3 regions of the Brevibacillus sp. NRS-1366 genome follow, and region 1 is predicted to be linked to each of the others. Evidence: riboswitches for the same ligand, from Rfam matches in the RefSeq annotation. Region 1 holds a riboswitch; each other region holds the start of a gene.
What was found. Region 1 has a riboswitch for glycine ahead of gcvT (glycine cleavage system aminomethyltransferase GcvT). Riboswitches for the same ligand answer to the same signal wherever they lie in the genome.
Positions count from the first base shown of each region.

Region 2: it holds a riboswitch for glycine, as region 1 does, so the genes downstream of both, ACIFQN_RS01325 (amino acid permease) here and gcvT (glycine cleavage system aminomethyltransferase GcvT) in region 1, are expected to answer to the same signal.
Region 3: it holds a riboswitch for glycine, as region 1 does, so the genes downstream of both, glyA (serine hydroxymethyltransferase) here and gcvT (glycine cleavage system aminomethyltransferase GcvT) in region 1, are expected to answer to the same signal.

Region 1 is NZ_JBITPN010000019.1:30,393-36,396, forward strand. Features, by position in the region: gene gcvPA (aminomethyl-transferring glycine dehydrogenase subunit GcvPA) at 1-1,082, opposite strand, end outside; gene gcvT (glycine cleavage system aminomethyltransferase GcvT) at 1,124-2,227, opposite strand; glycine riboswitch at 2,323-2,438, opposite strand; glycine riboswitch at 2,439-2,535, opposite strand; gene ACIFQN_RS12445 (DEAD/DEAH box helicase) at 2,756-4,456, shown strand; gene ACIFQN_RS12450 (YqhG family protein) at 4,500-5,621, shown strand; gene ACIFQN_RS12455 (hypothetical protein) at 5,725-6,004, shown strand, end outside.
Region 2 is NZ_JBITPN010000002.1:127,581-133,584, forward strand. Features, by position in the region: gene ACIFQN_RS01325 (amino acid permease) at 1-1,303, opposite strand, end outside; glycine riboswitch at 1,570-1,628, opposite strand; glycine riboswitch at 1,631-1,730, opposite strand; partial or broken gene ACIFQN_RS01330 (adenine deaminase C-terminal domain-containing protein) at 1,929-2,096, opposite strand; gene ACIFQN_RS01335 (hypothetical protein) at 2,151-2,639, shown strand; gene ACIFQN_RS01340 (C45 family autoproteolytic acyltransferase/hydolase) at 2,662-3,732, shown strand; gene ACIFQN_RS01345 (alpha/beta hydrolase) at 3,775-4,707, shown strand; gene ACIFQN_RS01350 (MOSC domain-containing protein) at 4,737-5,309, shown strand; gene ACIFQN_RS01355 (hypothetical protein) at 5,328-5,633, shown strand; gene ACIFQN_RS01360 (RNA-guided endonuclease InsQ/TnpB family protein) at 5,713-6,004, shown strand, end outside.
Region 3 is NZ_JBITPN010000002.1:146,327-152,330, reverse strand. Features, by position in the region: gene gcvPA (aminomethyl-transferring glycine dehydrogenase subunit GcvPA) at 1-514, opposite strand, end outside; gene gcvH (glycine cleavage system protein GcvH) at 538-927, opposite strand; gene sdaAA (L-serine ammonia-lyase, iron-sulfur-dependent, subunit alpha) at 1,057-1,929, opposite strand; gene ACIFQN_RS01440 (serine dehydratase beta chain) at 1,930-2,448, opposite strand; gene glyA (serine hydroxymethyltransferase) at 2,464-3,714, opposite strand; glycine riboswitch at 4,005-4,108, opposite strand; gene lpdA (dihydrolipoyl dehydrogenase) at 4,150-5,568, opposite strand; gene ACIFQN_RS01425 (iron-sulfur cluster biosynthesis family protein) at 5,608-5,919, opposite strand.

The sequences.
Region 1 (6,004 bases):
TGCAGGTTCATCATTGCCATTTCCTGTACACCATTCTTACCCAGAGCTGTCATCGTGATTGATGCCGCCAAAGCGAGCAAAGCCTGGTTGGAGCAAATGTTGGAAGTCGCTTTTTCACGACGAATGTGTTGCTCACGCGCTTGTAAGGTCAACACGAAACCGCGCTTGCCATTCTCATCCTTGGTTTGACCAACGATCCGACCTGGCATTTTACGCATCAGCTTTGTAGTTGTAGCGAAGTATCCGCAGTGAGGTCCGCCAAAAGAAGCAGGAATACCGAACGGCTGCATATCTCCAATAACGATGTCAGCTCCGAGCTTTCCTGGTGCTTCCAATACGCCCAAAGCAAGGGGATTGGAAGAAGCAATAAGAAGTGCACCTTTTCCGTGGGCAATCGGCTCAATTGCAGCCAAGTCCTCTACGTTTCCAAAGAAGTTCGGATATTGCACGATCACTGCTGCTGTATTATCGTCAATCAACGCTTCCAGTGCAACCGTATCGGTGACACCATCGCTATTGATACCTACTTCAACAAGCTCTACGTTTTGACCGTACGCATAGGTTTTCAAAACGCCGCGTGCTTCTGGATGTACAGCGCGAGAGACAATGACACGTTTTTTACCGGTGTGACCAGCAGCCATCATCGCAGCTTCTGCCAAAGAAGTCGCTCCATCGTACATCGAAGAGTTCGCTACTTCCATGCCAGTCAGCTCGCAAACCATCGTTTGGAATTCGAAAATCGCCTGCAATTCACCTTGGCTGATTTCAGGCTGATAGGGTGTGTAAGCGGTAAAGAACTCACCACGTAAGAGCATATGGTTCACGGTACTTGGTGTATAGTGCTGATACACACCGGCACCGAGGAAGTTTACATGCGTGCTGAAGTTGACGTTTTGATTCGCCAGGCGTGTGAAGTATTTAACGAGATCAGGCTCGGATAAGGCCTCAGGAATATTGAGGGCGCCTTTGAAGCGTACTTCCTCCGGGATATCGGCAAACAGCTCTTCTATGCTGGAAATGCCAAGCGTTTCCAGCATTTCGCGCTTGTCCTGATCGGTTTGGGGCAGATAGCGGTATTTCACGAACGTTGTCCTCCTCTAATAGGATGATTGTTGGTTACTACTTAGTTTTTTGGACGCTTGTAAAATGGAGCGGCAACGACCTCTGCCTTCAGGCGTTTTCCACGAATCTCAACTTCCACCTGTGTACCGATTGCCGTGTGCTCGCTTTTCACGAGGGCGAGACCGACGTTCTTTTTCAACGTGGGGGACTGTGTACCTGTAGTCACTTCGCCAATCAGCTCTTCCCCTGCGTAGACAGGGTAGTGCGTGCGCGGAATTCCACGGTCGATCATTTCAATACCGATGAGTTTGCGCGGTGCACCGTTTTCTTTTTGCGCCTTCAACGCTTCTTGACCGATGAATGGAACTTCTTTGTCGACCTTGACAGCAAAGCCAATGCCCGCTTCGATCGGGGTAATGTCCTTGCTCAATTCTTGGCCATAGAGGGGCAGCTTGGCTTCAAAACGAAGCGTGTCACGGGCACCTAGTCCGCATGGCACCAGTCCGTCTTCTTTTCCAGTAGTGAGCAGGGTATCCCACAGCTCGGCTGCATGCTCCGCGTTCAAATATATTTCAAAACCATCTTCACCTGTATATCCTGTCCGGGAGACCAGAGCAGAAACACCGTTTACCATGACATCCTTCTCAAAGCGGAAGAAACCGATTTGCGACAAGTCTGTCGTGGTCAGCTTTTGCAGGATTGACTGCGCAAGAGGACCTTGGATGGCAATTTGAGCAGTTTGTGGCGAGATATTTTCAATCGTTACACCCGGAATCAGATGCTCCTCTAGCCACGCATAGTCTTTGTCAATATTTCCGGCGTTAATGACAAGCAGGTAATGATCATCAGCATACTTGTAGACGAGCAAATCATCAACAGTCCCGCCGTCTGGGTAACACAGCACACTGTACTGCGCTTGCCCAACAGCCAGCTTGGAGACGTCATTCGTCGTTACGTGCTGAAGGTATGCGAGGGCATTCTCGCCTTTTACATCTACCTCTCCCATGTGGGAAACATCAAATAAACCTGCTTTTGTCCGAACTGCTTCGTGCTCCTGGCCAATACTTGTGAACTGTACGGGCAGTTCCCACCCGCCGAAGTCAATTGTTTTGCCGCCATACTTTGCATAAGAATCAAACAGTGGCGTTCGTTTCAGATTGGACATGTGTGGCACCTCCTGTGAGCCAAATGTTATGGCATTTTTCCCCATACAAAAAGACAGAGTCGAAAAAACGGGTACACCAAAATAAAGGTGCCCATTTCTCCTCCTCTGTCCTTGGTACCTGAGAGTTACCTTGCGAATCAAGCGAGGCGGGGATCTCCTCACTTGCAAGTTTCCCCTTTGGTGGCTCCTACCTGAGCTCTCTCCAGAGTTGCGTCCAGTAGAGGTACTTTTGCCTGAGAGATTCACCGTTTCCGGCTTGCTCCTTCGGCGCTGCAGCGGTTATCGCAGTCTCTCCCTACTACTATCATTCGCGTTGGTTAGATGGTCATACATAAGTTAAGAATAACTTTTCCATACTAAGGAATGAACTTCTCCTTTATCCTACCACGAGAGTGAGCAGTTGAAAATATACAAATTAACAGTCACCTTAAGAAATACTTAACAAAATGATAAATGATATGAAAAACGTTAAGATTTTTAGAAAATGGCTTGAAAGTTATGGCAGAGCTACGCAAAGGAGTAACGTATATGCCGAATGTTCCTGTTTCATTTGATACTAGCTGGATCAATCCGCTGTCAGAACGGTTGCAAGAGGATGGGCCCTGGGACAAATGGGAGCTGTTCAAGCTGGCATTGGAAGCGGAGGAAGCCATGGCTGTGCGCGAGTTTGATCAACTGCAATGCCTGAAATACTTGCCCTTGCTGTCCCCGTTTCCGCATCAGCTCCACACTGCCGAGCGTGTGCTTTTAGAAATGCGCGGACGAGCGATTCTCGCTGATGAAGTGGGCCTCGGAAAAACGATAGAAGCTGGTCTGATCATGAAGGAGTATATGGTGCGCGGACTGGCAAAAAAAATTCTCATTCTGGTTCCAGCCTCACTTGTCATTCAATGGACCAAAGAACTGCAGCAAAAATTCGGCATTTCCGCCGTCGCCCAAAAAAAAGAGTACATGTGGCGGCAGCATGAGGTCGTTGTCGCCTCGATCGATACCGCCAAGCGCGACCCCCACCGCCGGCATGTACTGGACATTGATTACGACATGCTCATCATCGACGAGGCGCATAAGCTCAAAAACAAGCGAACCCGCAACTATCAATTCGTAAAAGAAATTCGGAAAAAATACTGCCTGCTCTTAACCGCAACCCCCATCCAAAACGAAATGGATGAGCTATACAATTTGATTAATTTATTGAAGCCGGGCCATCTCGGTCATACAACCTCCTTCTCCTCCAATTATGTAGAGGGCAAGCGTCAATCCAAAAACAGTGAAAAATTGCGCGAGGAAATCGAAAAGGTCATGATCCGCAATAAGCGAAGCGACGGCGGTATCCAATTTACGAGTCGCTGCGTCCAATCGATCCCCATAGAGCTGTCTTTTGAGGAAATGGCGCTTTATGAGGGTGTCACCCGATTTGTCCGCGAACAGTACCAGTCAGGAATTGGCGGGTTTAATTCCCTTGCACTTATTACCCTGCAGCGGGAGGTATGCTCCAGCAAGGAGGCCGCGTTCATGACGTTATACAATATGCATGAGCGTATGGCAGAGGACTCCCCGAGGCGTGAACAAATCATTGCATTGGTCGAGCTGATTAAAAAAATCGAGACCCATTCCAAAGCAGCCAAAACCGTTGAGCTGATTCAACAAATCAATGACAAAGTCATCATTTTTACGGAATACCGCGCTACACAAAACTACTTGCAAAAGTATTTGCATGATCACGGTATCACCTCTGTACCGTTTCGCGGCGGCTTTAAGCGAAGTAAGAAGGACTGGATGACTGACCTCTTTCAGAATCGAGCACAAGTGTTGATTGCGACAGAGGCAGGCGGCGAAGGCATCAATCTACAGTTTTGCAATCAGGTCATCAATTACGATCTCCCGTGGAATCCGATGCGCGTCGAACAGCGGATCGGCCGCGTCCATCGACTTGGTCAAAAGCGAGACGTGCACATTTACAACATGTCGACGGCGGGAACGATTGAAGAAAACATCTTGAACCTCCTCTATGAAAAAATTGATCTCTTTGAGATGGTTATCGGCGAACTCGATGATATCGTAGAACGTCTAAACCTGAGTCAGTCTCTGGAAGAAAATCTGATTCAGATCATTATGGATTCCCGCTCGAACAAAGAGATGGCTTTGAAGCTGGATAATATGGGGCATGCCATCCGTGCGGTCCGCCAGACCCGTACAGAGGGTCAGCTATCAGAAGCTGCCGAGCAATAAATGGCGTGCACCAGAATCGTATAAGAAGAAAAGAGGTTTCCTGATGCAACAACAACAGGTCCGGCAATTCATTGAGCGCTACCTTGCCACCTTTTCAGCCCATATCGTAGAAACCCATCCCGACTATATAACCGTCAAGCTTCCCGTTGAAGTGGACAAGGATATCGGTAATCGCCCCTTTTACTGGAGCTGGGTGGAAAAGATGAACCTCGCTTATCAACCATTGGTTCTGACTTTTGCTTTTCATCCCGACCTCATGCCAGAAGGCTTACGCGCTGAACACATGCATCTCGGGGCGTCGCGCATGCAGCAAATTTTTGATTCCACGAAAAAACACGGACAATTTCTCTGTATGTATGAGCAAGATCCCTTCGCCATCGGAAGCACAGGGAAACGACAATCTGCTCCACTCGTACCGTGGCTTGGGTTAAATCTGAAGGTCTCGCTGCTCTGTGACAAGAGACGCGACATTCTCTTGTATTTGGGAATTAATTTACACGACCCGCGAATCGTACGCGACTTTACTTCGTTCCTTTTTCGCCTGCCCCTCACTCCAGCCATTCCCGATTACTTTTACACATTGGATCGGAGAATAACGGTTGAACAAGCTTTCGATATGGCAAAAAAGGAAGTCACGAGCATCATGGAATCGGAGGATCAACAGTGGGCAGAAGAAGCCCGGGCCCGATTAGCGGAAGAGCTGGCTATCCTTTCCGCCTATTATGAAGAATTAGCTCTTCGCGAGCCTTCTGCTACGAATGAAAGCAGCGAGGAAGAGGCGGAAACCACCGATATGGCAGTTGAAGGCATGGAGCCGGATGAAGTGGAAGAAGCAGCAATGTCCCAGTCCACACAGCCTGTTGTCGAACAGTCGCAGACTCTTGACGAATACCGGTCATCAGGAGGACGAATCCTCGACTTTTTACGTGCAAACGGGATTCAAACGACACCGCGCCAACAAATCGATCAGGAAGAATGGAAAAAAAGCACGCCAGATGAGGAGCGGAAGCGTCGCATGGACGAGCTAAAGTGGCAGTACGAACCGCGAATCGAGGTGCAATTTATCAACGGTGGGTTATTTTATCTTCACTCGGTACCCGCCGAGCTGTCTTCCACTCCCGAGTGGTACAAAGTGAATACCCCCGCATCCAGGCGAATCCTGTAAAAGAACAACGAGAAATTGTGAGTAGGAAAAGACAAGTTGCAACAAATCTTTTTGGAATATCTGGCTACAATAGGATTAGGAAAGCCATTGCAAAAGGTGGTGCATGTTTGTGACCAGACGCTTCTTCCCCTTCATCTCCGCTCTGCTCTCTATAATGCTTTTCGCCTGGCCTGCTTTTGCCCAGGAAGATGGAAGCTGGGACAGGCAGTTTCAAGCACAAATCGCTGAATGGAAGGACGCAATAGCTAATCGTGATCCGGCGTTTAAGGAATGGCAACATGCGCAAACAGATGTCCAGACACTCGGTACCAATCAGCGCCAATGGCTCGTAAGTGTCAAAAAGGCTGGGAAGCAGGTCGGCTATTTAGTGGTTGGTGAAGCTC
Region 2 (6,004 bases), on a different contig from region 1:
GGAACCAAACCGGAGTGATAAACAAGGCAACACGAGTATCATCTGCAAGAGCAAGCACGACCAGAATGAACACCAGGAAGAGAAGGATCAAGTAATTGGAGAAGGGATAGAGCGGTAATTTAAACTTGCTCGCTTTCGCCAGATCTGGTCTTGTTTTGCGATATTTCAAATGGCTGATCACCGTAATTCCCCAAATAAAGAGGAAGCAGACTGTTGAGACGCTTGTGATCAGTGTAAATACTCCTTCGGGCATGACATAGTTCAAAATAACAGCAATGAGAATGACGACCGTTGAAAAGAACAAGGCGTTGGATGGTACTTTCCCTGAGGTAAGCTTTGTAAAGGACTCAGGTGCATTCTTGTCTTTGGCAAGTGAGTATACCATCCGGCTTGTACTGAAGATGGCGCTGTTACAGGCCGAAGCTGCCGAGGTCAGGACGACAAAATTGACGATACCAGCCGCTGCAGCGATACCAACTGCGACGAAGACTTGAACGAAAGGGCTTTCCATTGGATTGATGGCGTTCCACGGATAAATGCCCATAATGACGATCAGTGCGCCAATGTAGAAAATTAAGATTCGAATCGGGATGTTGTTGATTGCTTTCGGAATAACTTTTTCTGGGTTTTCAGTTTCACCTGCTGTAAGTCCTACAAGTTCGATACCAACAAAAGCAAACACGACCATCTGGAATGAAAGTAGGAATCCATTTATTCCATTCGGGAACATGCCGCCGTGGTTCCAGAGATTCGAGAAGCTCGATGCGCCTGAATTCGTGGAAAAGCCTTTTATAATCATGAAAACACCGATCACGATCAATGCTAGAATGGCGATGACTTTAACTAAAGCGAACCAGAATTCCATTTCGCCAAAAAGCTTTACGGTTGCTAGATTCATAATGAGCAAAATGACAAGCGCAATTAATCCAGGCATCCACTGCGGTACTCCAGGGAGCCAATACTGCGTGTAGAGACCAACTGCCGTCAGGTCGGCCATGGCGATGGAAATCCAGCAAAACCAGTAAGTCCATCCGGTAATAAATGCCGCCATATTGCCTAAATAATCTCTGACAAAGTCTACAAAAGTATGATAGTTTAGATTGCTTAAGAGTAGTTCTCCAAGTGAGCGCATGATTAAGAAGCAAATGACGCCTGTAATCAAGTATGCAAATAGAATAGAGGGTCCTGCTAAATGGATCGATTTTCCCGCACCGAGGAATAACCCCGTTCCGATGGCTCCGCCAATCGCGATTAATTGGACGTGCCTGTTTTTTAGACCTCTATCTAGTTTTTGGTCTTGCATATGATCCCCCACTTTCAACTTTTCTAAACACTTTGCAATTTCATTGATTTGATATATGTTAATAATAAATATAAATCAAATAATTGCAAATTAAATTTCCAATAAAAGTTATTTTACCGTCCGTTTTTTATTGGTAAAAACGCTTACATTTTTGAAAATAATAAACATTTTGTTCAATCTACGCTGAATTCCCTCCTTTCTGATTTTATGGTTCCTATTTTTCGCCAATAAAAAAAGGCATTGAAAAATAGGGATGCTCCTATTTTTCTCTGTCCTTTTACCTGAGAGTATAACTCCTTTGGTGGCCAGTGGCTCTCTCCAGAGATGCGTCCTATTGCGGTCCTTTTACCTGAGAGATTTGCCCTAATGATCAGGGTTTGCTCCTTCGGTGCTAAACGATGTGTTTAGTCTCTCCCGCAATATTCATCCGCTTATGCAGTTATGGAGTTCATATGCGTCTCTTACATATTAATTTCTCGCAAGGAGCTTGTCAATTAAAAATTGTGAATTAAATAACTATTCGAAAAATGATTCATTATCTATTTAAACTTACAGCTAAACGAAAAGAAAAAGCAGCATAGACAAAAGTCTTTGCTGCCTAAACGTTCCCTATAACAATCCATCCTTATTCTACAAAAAGCGAGACCTGTTCAAAGCCCTCATCGGAGATCCGAATCAATCCCGTATCGGAAATATGTAGCGTAGGGATGACGACCAGGGCGAGCAGTGACAACGTCATGAAGGCGTAATTCATCGTGCAGCCTGCCTGAGCGAGCGCGCGGCTAATCTCCATGACATACGCTTTGATCACATTTTACTTTCGATGATCGATCAGCTTTCCGAAAAGGTGCGCATCAAAAAAGAGCGATTCCTGCTTTTCGGTTTTTCCGGGGGCGGCCATTTTGCCCATCGCTTCTACTATTTGCACCCCGAGCGTCTTTTGGGAGTTTCGATTGGCGCGCCTGGCATCATTACTTATCTGGATTCATCCAAACCGTTTTATGTGGGGACGAAAGATTTGGAGGAAGTGTTTGGCAAAAAGCTGTCTCTTGAGGAGATGCGGCGCGTTTTTGTGCAGATGGTCATTGGCAGCGAAGACAACGAAACATGGGAGATCAACAATAAAGCCTCCGCCCATTGGATGGAAGGGACGGATGCGTATGGTCAGACACGGCTTGCGCGACTCGGCGCCCTGAGAGACAATTTTGAACGGGAAGGCATTCGTGTTCGCTATGATGTAGTTCCTGGCGTTGCTCACGATGGGGGCAAGGTTCTAGCAGAAGTAAAAGATTTCTTTACCCACGTTCTAGCAAAATCAAAAGATAATGGTCGATGAAAGCCCAAGGAGGAGTATAAGCATGAATCAAAAAACCTTTCCGTTTTATCGGTTTGAAGGCACCCATCGTGAAATCGGCAGACAGTATGGCGAGGCTTGCGCGGACTTGATACGAAAGCATCGTGATTATGCATTGGCACGTCTGGAATCCAAGGTGAAGATCCCGTCCATAGGGGCATTGGAAGAGGCAGCCCTGCATTACAGGGAATACGTAATGAAATACGCCCCCTACTTTGATGAAGAAATCCAAGGACTCTCGGAGAGCACTGGCCTCACCCTTGGAGAGGCTTACTTGCTTCAACTCCGGGCAGAGCTTTACAACGAATTTGATTCCAATGACGAATGCACGACCTTCGCGATTCAGACGGAAGCGACAGCAGATGGTACACCCCTGATTGGACAAAATGCTGATCTGCCGAATTTTTACTCTGAAATCGGGATTGTCGCTGAATTTGTACCCGACAATGGTCACACATGTCTGATGCTCACTCCGGCAGGCCAGATTTCGTACATCGGCATCAATAAGCACGGACTTGGTGTTTTTGCTAATTTTCTCACGTGCGACGGGTGGAGAGTCGGGTTTCCGCGTTATCTTCTCTCTAGATTGGCATTGACCAAAGAGACAGTCCCGGAAGCGATTGCCCTGGTACGCAGTGTTCACCGCGCATCTTCTCGCAATTTGATCATGCTGGATAAAAAAGGGAACGCAGCTGATTTGGAAACAACACCGACTCGCGATATGCTCATCGAGCCGTCTCATGGGCTGTTGGCGCATTCCAACCACTACATCGGTCAGGAGCTTATGGCAGAGGAGAGACTGACAGGAGCTCATCTGGACAATTCGCAGACACGCTATGCTCGTATGCGCAGCCTGCTGGAGGGCCACCATGGCCAGTTGGATGCGCAGGCGATGCAGAACATTTTGCGTGATCGTGGAAGCGAGCCGTATCCACTGTGCAGAATGCCCGGTGACGATGGAACGGATTCCATTACTTTTGCCTCGGTCATTGCCGAACCAACCAAAGGACAGCTATGGATCGCGATTGGTCCTCCTAATCAATACGAGTACAAGTGCTACTCTTTTTCCTCCTAATAAAAGGAAGCATTTCATGTTACAATGAGAGGAGAGACTAGGGTGCCGATTGATCCGCAAGTGAAGGACTTGTTGCAAAGGCTGGAGAGAGCTGGCGGTGAGCCATTGTATAAGCTGTCTCCAGAGGAAGCACGCAGGGCATTAGCAGCTTCCAGAGCGAGTATAAACGAAATCGTTTCATCCGTTGCTTCGGTGGAAGATGTCGAAATAGTCAGTCCGGATGGAGGGATTCCTCTTCGAATCTATACACCGGCGGGGACCGGACCATTTCCGATCCTCGTCTTCTTTCACGGCGGTGGGTTTGTACTGGGCGATTTGGAAATGGTCGATCGGATGTGCCGATTCTTTTCAGACAAGGCAAAATGCCTGGTCGTCTCTGTCGCCTACCGGTTAGCCCCAGAGCATAAATTTCCCGCGGCCGTTGAGGATGCTTCTTTCACCGTCAACTGGGTAGCAGAAAATGCAGCGAGGTTGAACGGAGATCATGCGAGATTGGCTGTAGGGGGAGAAAGCGCGGGTGGAAATCTGGCAACGGTCGTCTCTCAGCTTGCACGGGATACAGGTGGTCCGTCTCTCGTGTTTCAACTGCTCATCTATCCGGTTGTCCGATTTGACTTTGCTACCCCTTCCTACGAAGAGCATGGACATTCCAACAATTTGACGATAGATGAAATGAAGTGGTTCAAGGAGCATTATTTAGAAAGAGACCAGGAGAAACACCCTCTTGCCTCGCCCCTGTTTGCTCCGGATTTAAGCAACTTGCCGCCTGCCCTGGTCATAACAGCTGAGTACGATCCGCTCCGAGATGAAGGGGAGGAGTATGCCGACAGACTGCGTTCATTTGGTGTACCTGTGACCGGCATACGATATCAGGGTATGGTCCACAGTTTTCTCAATTATTCAGGTGAAGTAGAAGAGAGCAAGAAGGCTCTGGAAGAGATTTCTGAACAATTGCGGCAGGTATTTGGAACATAAGCATCAATCACAAAAAGAGGGAGGATCCCATGAAAGCACACGCTGCATCCATTGAAGCCATACTCATTGCAGACAATCCCGATACATTCGTCACACGCCGTATCCCAGAGACGAAGCTGGAATTCGGAGGCATTCCGGGCGACCGGCATTTTGGCGTGACCTTCGGGGCGGACTCCCGTCAAACGATGTATCCGCGCGGAACAGAAATCTTGAATCGCCGCCAAATCACGGTTGTGTCACAAGAGGATTGTGCCATTATCGCTGAAAACTTACGGGTTCCGTTTATCTTGCCCGAATGGCTAGGGGCGAACCTGTTGATAAGCGGTTTTCCAGATTTGACAAGCCTGACGATGGGCTCTCGCATTTTATTGCCTGGTGGAGCGGGGCTTATCTGTATGGGAGAGAATCTCCCGTGCGTTCATCCGGGAGAAGAAATCCAAAAAAATCATGATGAACAGGTGCATCCGAAATTGGCCGCACGGTTCGTGAAAGCCGCATTTAAGCGAAGAGGGATTGTCTGTGCTGTCGAATGTCCGGGAACGATCAAGCAAGGGGACCAGGCTCAGATTCTGGTGAATAACTTTACGAATCCGATGCAGTAAGCCACGGAGTCATTACCAATGAAAACGCACCTCACCATCAAATACATCAAAATTTCTTCCTACATAAAGCTGTGCGTGCTAGCAGCGCTTTCGATCGGGATTGTGGATGGAATCATTCGCTTTTTGTTCAGTGTCGCGGTAGGGAGCGTAGAAAGTGCCGAAGCGCAGATCGTAAATCTGAATCTGACAGGGATGCCTGCAGGTCTTCTGATGGCTCTGGCTGTCCCAATGATGTATGCATTCTCAGCTTTGATGTTCAGTTTGATTTCGTACTTCCCGTTTATCTATTTAACCGCAGAAGACTCCCACCTCTATAGGTGGTGAGATGAATGCGGTTTTTTTGCTTCTAGAACATACGTTTCCTATCGTGTGGTAAAATGAGGAATAAGGAGGTGATACGAAAATGAAGCTGACCTATAAATGGATTCCACGAATCAGCGAGAAACAACGCTTTCTTTTGGAGGATTTGGCCTTTCATACAACCAAGCTCAATAACATCGCCAACCACCTTTGTCGGGAAGAGGGATTTCGTTCCTACGTAAAACTGGAAAAGGAACTAAGGTCCAATTGGCACCGGGAGTACCTCCATTCGCATACCTATCAGCACTGTTTGAAGATGGTAGAACAGAACTGGAAGAGTTTTTTTGCTTCCAGCAAAGACTATCAGAAGAATCCCCATAAATACAAAGGTGTGC
Region 3 (6,004 bases), on a different contig from region 1:
GACCCTTGGCATTCACCAGCAGAATTTCGCGTGCTTGCGGATGAACTGCTTTGGAAACAACCACGTTTTTGCCTGCCGCACCGCCGACAGCCAGGTTCGCTGCCTCTGCCAATGCTGTAGGACCGTCGTACATCGAGGAGTTGGCGACCTCCATGCCCGTCAACTCGCAGATCATCGTCTGGAATTCAAAAATCGCCTGCAGCTCTCCCTGGCTGATCTCCGGCTGGTATGGCGTATAAGCGGTATAAAACTCCGAGCGCGAAATCACATGATTGACCGTGCTTGGGATGTAGTGGTCGTAAATGCCCGCACCGAGAAAATAGGCGTACTCGCTGCTGTCCACATTGCTTTTTGCCAGGTTGCTGAAATGCCTGACTGTATCCGGCTCGGACAGTGCCGGCGGGATTTGCAGGCTTCCTTTGAAGCGCACGTCTTCGGGAATGTCCGCAAATAGTTCATCCACGCTCTCGATGCCCAGAAAGGAGAGCATCTCAGACTTGTCATCTGGGGTCATAGGCAGATAACGATAATTCACCTTTATTCCTCCTCGACAAATGCAGCGTATTGTTTCGCATTCAAAAGCCCTGACAGCTCGTCTGGATTGCTCAGTTCAATGACGATCATCCAGCCTTGGCCATAAGGCTCTGTATTGATTACCTCCGGGTTGTCTTCGAGCTCTGTGTTCACTTCCACGACCGTGCCGCTGACGGGGGAAAACAGATCGGATACCGCTTTTACCGATTCAACAGTTCCCATCGTTTGATCTGCCGTCACTTCATCGCCTACTTGGGGGATTTCAACGAATACCAGGTCTCCGAGCTGATTTTGGGCAAAATCGGTGATTCCTACCCGTACGCGAGTCTCGCTCAGTACCTCTACCCATTCGTGTTCCTTGCTGTACAACCAGTTTTCTTTGACTTTGCTCATGATCGATTCTCCTTTGATGGCTCTGCTTGATTTGTATTGTTATAATGCCTTTGGCTCCGTCATTTTCGTAGAGTGGGAACAACGGCGTTCTTTTTGATCCGTCCATCCTGTCCACACTCCCCCAGTCTTTTATTTCATGATGCGCTCTTTAACAGCTTCCCCAGTCGGGGTTACCGCGAGACCTCCCAGTGCCGTCTCCCGCAACGCCCGCGGCATTTTTCTGCCAATGTCATACATAGCGCCAATCACTTCATCACATGGAACTTGGCTCTCGATTCCCGCTAGAGCAATATCTGCTGCGGAAAAAGCAATGGATGAACCGATGACATTGCGCTTGATGCACGGCACTTCTACCAGACCAGCTACCGGATCGCACACCAGACCGAGCATAGATTTGAGCGCAATTGCCGCGGCATGAATGGCTTGACGGGGTGTTCCCTGTTTGATTTCTACAATTGCGGCAGCAGCCATAGCGGTAGCCGATCCTACCTCAGCCTGGCATCCGCCCGCAGCTCCAGAAATAAAGGAACGGTTGGCAATCACATAGCCGATCGCACTCGCGGTAAACAGCCCCATGACCAAATGCTCAAACGTATATTTTTGATTCTTATGCAGCGAGAATAAACAGCCTGGCAAAATCCCTGCCGATCCTGCGGTAGGCGTCGCCACGATAATCCCCATCCGCGCATTCATTTCAGATGTGGCAAAAGCGAACTTCATCGCATCCCCGACAATACTACCTGTGAGCTGCTCGCCCCGATCCAGATAGCGCTCCATTTTGTAGGCGTCCCCGCCGGAAATTCCGCTCGGAGCAAGTGTTTGATCGCCCACTCCCTGATCAATTGCTTCTTTCATTCGAACCAGGCGCAGCTTCATTTTTTCGCTGATTTCCCGCTCCGGCTGTCCCGACTTGGTGCTTTCGCGAGCGAGCATCGCCTCTCCAATGCTCATGTTCATACTCTCGCAAACCTTCAGCAGCTCCTCCATTGATGTGAAGTTCATTTAGGCTCCCCCTGCATACGCCACATAGCGCGGTTTCTCCTCGTACTTGGTTCTGATCGCTTCGAGTTCATAGGCGAGATTCAACGGAAGGTCAAGCTCACATCCATTGATACTGAAAATTTTGGAGATTCCTCCCCCGATCGAAACCCCTCCAATGATCGCCGTCGCATTTGCTCTTGTCGCGGTAATGAGGACAGTATTGGGATGGTCGTAATATGGGCAATCCCCCTGGCATTCGAAGGTTAGGGCCACCTTGCGCCGAGCGGCCAGCTCTATGGCTTCCCTGATCCGTTTGTCGTCAGTGTCCATTCCGAGCAAGCCGCCAATGACTGCTTTATCCGTTCCGTGCCCTTTATAGGTCTCCGAGAATGAATCATAGAAAACAATATGCGCCGCTTCTGGCTCCCCTCCGAGAAAGTCATGGACAAACTTTCCGATGGACACTACTCCGGCTGTATGGGAGCTTGACGGACCTACCATAATCGGACCGATAATATCAAAGCAGCTATCATAAACCATCGCCCTTCCTCCTCCTTACTGGACTGGGATCTTTTGATACAGGGGATACGCCTGGCAAAGCTGCCCGATTTGCTCACGCACTTGCTCGGTGACCGTGGCATTGCCTTTTTCCTTCAGCACCTTGGCGATCGCCCCTCCGATCACTTTCATCTCTTGTTCCCTCATGCCGCGAGTCGTGATGGCTGCTGTGCCGATCCGTACACCGCTCGTCACAAATGGGCTCGCTGTGTCATATGGAATCGTATTTTTGTTTACTGTAATGCCTGCTTCCTCCAGCAGGGCTTCTGCTTCTTTTCCCGTCAAGCCCCATGGACGAACATCCAAGAGTACGAGGTGATTATCCGTTCCGCCTGACACCAGCGTCGCGCCCTCCTGTTTGAGCGTATCTGCCAATACAAACGCATTTTTCACGACATGCTCTGCGTATTCAGTAAAGCTTGGCTGGAGTGCTTCCTTGAAGGAAACGGCTTTGGCTGCGATCACATGCATCAGCGGGCCGCCCTGGATGCCGGGAAAGATCGCTTTGTTGATACCTTTGAAAATGTCTTCATCGTTGGTCAAAATAATCCCGCCGCGAGGGCCGCGCAATGTTTTGTGCGTCGTGCTCGTCACCACATCTGCGTGGGGAACGGGCGACGGATGCAGGCCTGCTGCGACCAGACCGGCGATGTGCGCCATATCCACCATGAATTTGGCTCCGGCTTTGTCGGCAATTTCTTTAAACTTGGCAAAGTCAATCTGGCGCGGATATGCGCTCGCTCCGGCGATAATCAGCTTGGGACGCTCGCGCAGGGCAGTCGCCTCCACTTCGTCGTAATCAATCAGGTGATTGTCTTCTCTCACGCCGTAATCTACGACGTTGAACCATTTGCCCGAAAGGCTGACTGGGCTTCCGTGCGTCAAATGTCCTCCGTGGGAGAGGTTCATTCCCATGATCGTATCACCAGGCTGGAGCAGGGAGAAAAAGACGGCCGTATTCGCTTGCGCACCGGAATGGGGCTGTACATTCGCGTACTTGGCGCCAAACAAGGTGGTTAACCGCTCAATCGCCAGCTGCTCAACCACATCCACATGTTCACAGCCGCCATAGTAGCGTTTTCCCGGATAGCCTTCGGCGTATTTATTGGTCAGTACTGATCCCATCGCTTGCATGACTTCTTCGCTGACAAAATTCTCGGAGGCGATCAGCTCCAGCGTCCGGTGCTGTCTGTTGTTTTCCTTATCGATGGCTGAAAAAATTTCAAAGTCACGCTCCTGCAAACTCATGAACAATCCTCCTATTTGCTACCTTTCCTCACTTATGAGAAAAACTCGGCTTATCGCCAATTCGAATATCGAAAGCCTTAGTTTTTCTTATACTTCCTTCCTTAATCGCGTTAGCGAAATCAAGATTTAAGAAAGTAAAAAAAGGACGAAGGAAAGATAGATTCACGTGTAATCTACCTTTCCTCTGTCCTTTTTACCTGAGAGTTTAGCTTTGGTCTGGTCCCTGCCTATCGCAGCGAAATTCTTGCCAAAGCGTTCCCCTTGGGTGGCATACGCTCTCTCCAGAGGTGCGTCCAATTGTAGTACTCTTTACCTGAGAGATTAATCCCAAGGGTTTTTGGGACTTGCTCCTTCGGTGCCAGCCAAATCGTCTGGTCTCTCCTACAATCATCATCCGCGATCTATGAAATTTTGACTGTCGCAAAATGCTCTTGTTTACCTGCTCAACTGATGAATACCTTGCCCGAGCGCACCTTCTGCGGCCTCCATGATGATTTCGGCCAGGCTCGGATGGGCGTGAATCGTATGGGCAATATCTTTTAGCGTAAGTCCTTTTTCAAGCGCCAGCCCGAGCTCTCCAATGAGATTGGATGCTTCCGGACCAACGATTTGCGCTCCAAGAATAGCTCCTTTCTGTTCGTCCCCAATGACTTTGACAAAACCATCACCGGCATTTAGCGACAGTGCCCGCCCATTTGCCGCATAAGGGAATTTGCCGATTGTAACCGTATAGCCTTGGCTCTTCGCTTCCGTCTCATTGAGACCGACACTTGCTATTTCCGGATCGGAAAAAACGACAGCAGGGATCGTTTTGTAGCTGACTCGACTACCCTGCCCGGCAATGACTTCCGCCGCGATTTTCCCTTCGTACGAAGCCTTGTGCGCCAATGCCAGGCCTTCCACGATATCGCCGATCGCATAAATGCCCGGGACGCTTGTTCTGCACTGCTCATCCACTTGAATAAAGCCGCGCTCCGTCAGCTTTATATGGACGGTTTCGAGTCCGAGATGATCGATATTCGGACGTCTACCTACTGTAATCAGCAAATATTCAGACGTGATCTGATGCACTTCCCCTTTTGTCTCATACGTGACGGTGATTTCATCTGCGGTTTGTTGCGCTTCTTTTGCGATCGCTCCCGTCTGTACGTCTACCCCCAGCTTCTTTAGCTTTCGTCCAACAAAGCGGGACATCTCTTTTTCGAATCCTGGCAAAATAGAGTCCGATCCCTCCAGTATCGTTACTTTGGCACCTAGCTTCGCATACGTTTGGCCCAGCTCAATTCCGATATAGCCTCCACCGATCACAACAAGGCTTTTCAGGATCTCTGTGAGACTAAGCGCTTCCGTCGAGGAAAGTACACGTCCCTGGTACGGGAAGGCTTTCAGTTCAATCGGCCGGGAACCAGTAGCGAGGATACAATGTGAGAAACGGTAAAGACTCGCCTCTTCCCCGTTGTTCACTTGTACCAGATTGTCCCCAACCAGCTTTGCTTCCCCTTTGATTCGTTGGACCTTATTCCCTTTGAGCAGGGAGCTGACGCCGCCCGTTAGTTTATCAATCACGCTTTGCTTCCATTCTTGTACTTTCGCGAAGTCGACGCTGACTTCCGCTACTTGCAGTCCGATCTCATGGGAATGAGTCGTCACTTCGTACTGATGCGCTGCGGAGATGAGCGCCTTGGATGGAATACAGCCTCTATTTAAACAAACACCGCCGACCACATCTTTTTCTACGATCGCCACCTGCTTGCCTAATTGGGCCGCGCGAATGGCTGCTACATATCCACCTGGTCCAGATCCGATGACCAAGACATCCAGCTGCTCCGTACTTCCGTTTCCATTCTCTGTCATGATTCCCTCCGCTTTTCTCTTTTTGTTTCTTGCAGGTGATCAGCTCAAGCGAATCTGGAGCCGATCCGAGAACAATTCGTCTGGACTGGATAACGAAAAACCTAGAACAAGATCATAGTCCAGTGTGAGCACGTCGCCCAGATTTCTTTTGGTCAAAAGGTCGATGCAAAAGGGAATGCTATTCTGATAGATCAGCGTATCGTTTTTTCGCAACTCATCCACTGCGAGCTGGACAGAGAATGCACAACCACAATCCCCCGACAGCACTACGTCAATCCGCAGAGCCGTATCCTTTGGGAAGCTGAGTTTGCCGAGTTCGCTTTGAGCCGCGTCTTTGACCGTAAGCTCCATATTCTTTTTCGTTTCCTCCTTTCCCATCTCGCCATCTTTCTCTCATGACCTTACATATAAAACGGTCATGACCATTTACTCGCCC